One region of the Arthrobacter sp. LFS091 genome, then DNA from elsewhere that is predicted to be linked to it. Evidence: riboswitches for the same ligand, from Rfam matches in the RefSeq annotation. Region 1 holds a riboswitch; the other holds the start of a gene.
The links. Region 1 has a riboswitch for cyclic di-AMP ahead of ACNQOP_RS16415 (C40 family peptidase). Riboswitches for the same ligand answer to the same signal wherever they lie in the genome.
Positions count from the first base shown of each region.

Region 2: another riboswitch for cyclic di-AMP. It lies ahead of ACNQOP_RS03295 (hypothetical protein); the one in region 1 lies ahead of ACNQOP_RS16415 (C40 family peptidase).

Region 1 covers NZ_JBFPFP010000008.1:195,770-198,973, reverse strand. Annotated here, with positions in the region: cyclic di-AMP (ydaO/yuaA leader) riboswitch at 95-336, shown strand; gene ACNQOP_RS16420 (M23 family metallopeptidase) at 341-1,171, shown strand; cyclic di-AMP (ydaO/yuaA leader) riboswitch at 1,309-1,477, shown strand; gene ACNQOP_RS16415 (C40 family peptidase) at 1,482-2,222, shown strand; gene ACNQOP_RS16410 (NlpC/P60 family protein) at 2,321-3,100, shown strand.
Region 2 covers NZ_JBFPFP010000002.1:113,293-116,496, reverse strand. Annotated here, with positions in the region: gene ACNQOP_RS03300 (glycosyltransferase) at 1-922, opposite strand, end outside; gene ACNQOP_RS03295 (hypothetical protein) at 1,056-1,910, opposite strand; cyclic di-AMP (ydaO/yuaA leader) riboswitch at 1,914-2,099, opposite strand; gene ACNQOP_RS03290 (ATP-binding protein) at 2,209-3,204, opposite strand, start outside.

The DNA of each region.
Region 1 (3,204 bases):
TGATAAGGGAGTGCGTCGTCCTGTTGATAACGAATTTATTACTGCAGGCTTTAATCGCCTATAGTTATCTACTAGCGCCGATACCAAAGCGTTACCTGATCCGGAGCCGAGCTCTGCCAGCGGATCAGGTGTGCCATCCACCACTGGCAGAGGCGGGGGAACCACAAGCGGCTGTCTAAAGAAGCAGCCTTGGGGTGAAGTCCGCAGCAGAAGTGCCCATTTACGCAAGTCCCTCCTGGGATACCTGTGTGCCATGAGCGCTTCGTGCGGACCGGGTCTTTGAACTCTCTGACCCGAATCCGACAGCTAACTTCGCAGGCTTTCCAGAGAGGAACAGAGTTTGACATCGCAGAACGTCAGGGGTCGTCGCCGCGCCACCGGCCCCGCTGTTGAGCTGCGGCCAGCCCGCGCAACAATGGAGGTCCGGCCCCGTGACACTGAGCGCCAAGTCCGCCGCCGTAAGAGCCCATTGCGCCAGGTTGCCGATTTCGCCGCAGCCAGTGGTGTCGGCCAGAAAGCCGGAGTAGCCCTCGCTGCCACCGGCTTGGCGCTGACTGTCGGACTGCCGGCCACAAGCCCCGTGATGGCAACGTCGGAGTCGGGCCAGACCGAGTCCGCCCTCGCCGTTTCCGGCGGCAGCCAGCCAGAGGTTTCCGCGGCCGCATCGGCAAAAATCGACTTCAGCCGCGCCGCCGTCGCAACCGCAGCTGACCCCGACGGCAAGCTGAAGCAATTGCTCAGCGCCCAGTCGGTCGGCAGCATCCAGCGCGCCTCGTCCGTTGGCACGCTTGCCAGCCCCTTGGACAGCCTGGTCACGGCCTCGCCGTTCGGCTACCGGGTCAGCCCCCTCACGGGCGGCACGGGCGACTTCCACCGGGGCCAGGACTTCGTTGCCCAGTGCGGCACCGCAGTGCATGCGGCTGCCACGGGCAAGGTCACTTTCGCCGGATGGCACGAGTATGGCGGAGGCAACCGCGTGGTAGTGGACCACGGCAACGGCCTCGAGACCACCTATAACCACCTGTCGTCCTTCAACGTCAAGGTCGGGCAGACCGTCACCCGTGGCGATACCGTCGCGTTGAGCGGCACCACGGGCGCTTCCACGGGCTGCCACCTCCACTTCGAGGTCCAGGTCAACGGAGAAGTTGTAGACCCCATGGGCTGGCTCTAAGCCAGTTGATGGTCGCCTCTCGCATTTTGCGACACCCCGTGACCTGAATGTGACATTCGCGTTCAACTGTTGTACCGTACAAAGCGCATCGGCTTTTTAGGGGGCCGATGCACTTGAGTGGATTGCCTAGCTCTGCCACCACTCAAGGTCCGTTCGCATAAATCGTCTGGCAGGGGCGGGGGAACCACTTTTGGTCTTCGATAGAAGGCCTTGGGGTTAAGTCGCAAAAGCTTCCTTGAAGCAACGCGGCCGGATGACTCCCATCCGAATCCGACAGCTCACCTCGCAGGCATTGGGAGAGGCTACCTACGTGTCATCACGCACTACCCCTGCGCGCCACCGCGCTGAAACGGTTCGTACGAACCCCTTGAACACTCTTTCCAAGGCTGTTTCGTCCAACGCCGGTTCGGTTGGCCGTCAGGCCGTCGTCCTGGCAGCAGCTTCGGGCCTTGTCCTGACCGCCGGTCTTCCGGCTACGGCAGCTGATACGGACGTCTCCAAGTCGGAAGCCTCCAGCACCCAGCAGATGGTGGCAACCGCCGTCGTCACCGCAGAGCCGACCGCCACCGTGGCCTTCGAGAGCCCGGTCGTGGCCACCAAGGAAGCCCCCAAGGTTGTCCAGCGTGCATCGCAGGTCACCCAGCGCGCCGCTGGTAGCCAGGACGCCGCAGCAGCAGTCACCGCAAAGTCCTCCGAGGTTACGGACGGTGCTGCAAGCGCTGCTGCTTCGGGCCTCGCCGCCATTGCCTACACCGGTATCGGCCACCCCTACGTATGGGGCGGCACCACCCCCAACGGCTGGGACTGCTCCGGCTTCACCCAGTGGGTCTACGCGCAGGCCGGCATCAGCATTCCCCGCGTCAACGCCTGGACGGCCATGAAGCCCACCAGCAACCCGCAGCCCGGTGACCTCGTCATGCAGAACGGCGGAGCCCACGTCGGCATCTACGTCGGCAACGGCATGATGATCAGCGCACTGAACCCGAGCCAGGGCACTCTCCTGCACTCGGCAGCCTCCACGGGCACCTCTTCCTTCTTCACCCTTCGCTAGAAAACATCCGGTTCGTGGCCGGCCAGCATGCCCCCAAGTGCTGGCCGCCCATTACCCGCGTGTCACCCCACTGCACGCGGATACGAAAAGAGAAAATCATGACCAGTGCAAACAAGGTTGCACGGCATCGCGCTGAGGCCCCCAAGACCAGCTCGCTTGCCATCATCGCTAAGGCTGTCGGCGGCAACGCCGGTACTGTGGGCCGCCAGGCCGCCGTCATCGCAGCGGCTTCCGGTCTGGTCCTGACCAGCGGTGTCGCGGCCAACGCCGCCGAAACCAACGTTGACCGTGAATCCACCGCGACGTCCACCCTCGATGTCCAGGCAGTGGTCCAGTCGACCATCGCTGCGGACTCCACGGTAGCCATTTCCTACGAACGGCCCGTCGTCACCACGGTTGAAGCTCCGGCTCCCGTGGAGAAGAAGGCCCCCGCCAAGGCAGAAGCCAAGGCCACGGAGGGCGCCAACACGGCTGCTTCCACCGGCAACGCGACGCTTGCCGTCAACAGCTCGGCTACATCTGCCAAGGCTCCGGCAGCGTCCAGCGGCCTCGGTGCAGCTATCGCCGCCGCAGCTTACGCCCAGCTCGGCGTGACCCAGGACTGCACCATGCTGGTGACCAACTCCCTGGCAGCCGTGGGCATTCACTTCCATGACTGGCCGGCCGGGTACCTCTCCTTGGGCCGTACCGTCAGTGCTGCAGAAGCCCAGCCGGGCGACCTCGCCTACTACGCCAACGGCGGTTTGGCCGGACAGGCCCACATCGCTGTCTACGTCGGCAACGGCATGGCAGTGCACGGTGGATGGAACGGATCCACCACGGCATTGTTCAGCGTAAACGTCGGCTCCGGGCCGGTTTTCATCCGCGTCAACGGCTAATATCGCACCTTTTGGAACACCCCGCAGGCTTCGGCCCGCGGGGTGTTCTGCTTTAACCACGCATGAACATTTGCCGACACTGCACGGGAAACGACAGAAAGATT
Region 2 (3,204 bases), on a different contig from region 1:
ACAGGCTGGCGCGTGGGGTCGATTCCGATGTTCGCGACGACGCCGGCAATGGGCCGCGGGCCAAGGCCGCGCGCAGTTCGGGGACAGGGATGCGCCCGGTGACGAGGTCGCGCGTCAGGCGCGCCATTCCGCGGAGGTCGGCCAGGGCGGTTCGTACGACGTCGACACTTGAGTTCGGATCGTCCGTCCAGTCGACGGGGACTTCATGGACGCGGAGGCCGCAGCGCTCGGCCAGGACCAGGAGTTCGGTGTCGAAGAACCAGGCGTTGTCCAGGGTGTGGGGGAGGATCCTGTGGGCGACGTCTGCCCGGATGGCTTTGAAACCGCATTGGGCATCCGAGAACCGGGCGCCCATGAGCGTATGCAGGAGGACGTTGTAGCTGCGGGAGACGAACTCGCGCTTGGGCCCGCGGACAACACGGGAGTTGCGGGAGAGCCGGGTCCCGATGGCGAGGTCCGAGTGGCCGGAGATCAGGGGAGCCAGCAGGGGTGCCAGGGCGGCAAGATCAGTGGAGAGGTCCACGTCCATGTAGGCGAGCACCGGGGACGGGGAGGCGAGCCAGACCTGACGGAGGGCGTTGCCCCGGCCCTTCTCCTCAAAGCGCATGACGCCGATTTCGGGGAGTTCACGGGCCAGGCGCTCGGCGATCTTCAATGTGTTGTCCGTGCTCGCATTGTCCGCGACCGTGATGCGGAACGTATGCGGGAACGTCTCCACCAAATGCCCGTGCAAGCGGCGCAGGCATTCCTCAAGGTCGGTCTCTTCGTTGTGGACGGGAATGGTGACGTCCAGGACAGGGACCGTGGTCCGCGTGTCCACGGGAAAGCGCCGCGGCTGCCGGTAGGGCAAGGCAGGAGCGGCGAAGGTCCCCGCATGGGCGGGGTTCGGCAGCGCACTGGTGGCGGGATCTATGAGCGTCATGCATTCACAGTGGGGCCGCCGATTGTGAGTGCTTTAGGCGGAAGCTGTGACGCGACTGTGTAAGTTGACGGGGCCCCTTAAAAGCGAAAAGCCGCCCCCGGAGCGGGAGCGGCTTTTCGTGAAAGCTCTTGGCTTAGTACCAGTTGTTGGCCAAGTGGAAGGCCAGGGCAGCCGACGGGGATCCGTAGCGTTCCTTGATGTAGTTCAAACCCCACTTGATCTGGGTCTGGTAGTTGGTCTGCCAGTCCGCACCGGCAGAAGCCATCTTGCCGGCCGGAAGCGACTGGACAATACCGTACGCACCGCTGGAAGCGTTGGTGGCAGTGGTCCGCCATCCTGATTCCTTCTCCCACAGCGTGTTCAGGGCGGTCATTTCGCCCGCGCCCCAGCCGTAGCTGCCAAGGATGCTGGCGGCGTAGGCCTTTGCAGCGGCGGGATCGTCCACTGCCTTCGGGGCGGCAGCAGCGGCTGCAGCCTGGGCAGCGGCGGCAGCAGCAGCGTCGGCGGCCTGCTTGGCGGCAGCGTCAGCAGCGGCCTTGTCGGCAGCAGCCTTCTCGGCAGCGGCTTGATCGGCAGCTGCCTTGTCGGCGGCAGCCTGCGCGGCAGCGGCCTGATCAGCGGCGAGCTTGTCGGCTGCGGCCTTGTCGGCGGCGGCCTTGTCTGCAGCAGCCCGGTCGGCTGCACCCTTGGCAGCTGCGGCGTCCATCGAAGCGGAAACTTCAGCGGACTTGTTGGTGCTGACCTGTGCGGCGGCCTGGGTGCCGGCTACGCGGCTTGCCTCGGGGAGGTTCAAGGCCGCGTTGGCGGCGGTACCCAGCGATGCAACGCCCAGTGCAGCGGCGATGACGCCCGCTACAACAGGCATGCGCTTGCCGGACTTGCCCTCACGGGCGGCCTTTTTGAGGACGGTCTGCGACTTGGTCAACTGGGTGTCGTTCTGGTCGCGGTGACGCGCGGAAGGGCGCGTCTGATCGTTAAATTCAGACATTTGTGATTACCTCTCAGCGCCTGCGGAGTTAGCTGTCGGGTTCGGATGAGGTCATCCGGCCGCGCATCACGCTGCGGCTTCACCCCAAGGGCCGGCAAAATGCCTGGGCCCGGAGACTCTGGGTCCCCCGTCTCTGCCTCGGTGAAAGATCGGACTCCGGGAAGTGGCAGAGCTCGGCGCATCCCGGATGTGGGCCGGTTAGGGGCAACCCACCCTTTCGACGGTACAGGAGGTTTCCGCAGAAGTCACATTTAGGTAACAGAGATCACGAAGTCGGTGAGTCGTCTTGCCGGATTCTTTACAGGCGTTCGGTAGTGGCGGTAGGCAGCCGGAGGGCGAACTCGGTGCGCCCCGGCCTGGACGTCACTTCGACGCTTCCGCCGTGCGCTTGAACGATGGATTCCACTATCGACAAGCCCAACCCCGAGGTCCCTTCCGAGCCCGATCTCGCCGCGTCGGCACGGGCAAAACGGGAGAAGATGCGGCTCTGGAATTCCTGCGGTATGCCAGGACCGTTGTCGGTCACGGTCACCACTGCGCTGCCATCCGCGGAGAGCATGACTCCAGTGACCACCGTTGTTCCCGGGTCGGTGTGTTTGCGGGCATTCGAGAGCAAGTTCGCCAGCACCTGGTGCAATTGCGTGGCATCGCCGCGTACGGTGACGGGCTCCCCGGGGAGCTGCAGTTGCCAGATGTGGTCCGGCGCCATGACTTTTTCGTCACTCACGGTCTCGATCACCAACTGGGTCAGGTCCACGTCCGTGACCTTCAACGGCTGGCCCTCGTCCAACCTCGCCAGCAACAGCAGGTCCTCCACCAGCGTAGTCATGCGTTCGGACTGGCTTTGTACCCGGGCCAAGGACTTCCTGCCGTCGTCCGTAAAGGTCTCGGTCATCCGAAGCAGCTCGGTGTAGCCACGGATGGCGGTCAGCGGCGTCCGGAGCTCGTGCGAGGCATCGGCAACGAACTGCCTCACTTTGGTCTCGCTCTCCTGACGGGCCTCTAACGCGCTGGAGACGTTGTTCAGCATCTGGTTCAGGGCGTGGCCCACGCTCCCCACTTCGGTCCCGGGATGGGAGGCCGACGGCGGGACACGCACCGCAAGTGCCACTTCACCGGCGTCGAGAGGCAGCCGTGAAACCTTGGTGGCGACATCGGAAAGCTGCTCCAGGGGCCACATGGTGCGACGGATGATCACGGTCCCCACGAGGCCGATCACCACCAGGCCGCCCAGTGACACCAGAACCATGGTCCAGACCAGCGAAGCCTCTGCGGTCTGCTTGTCCGCGAGCGG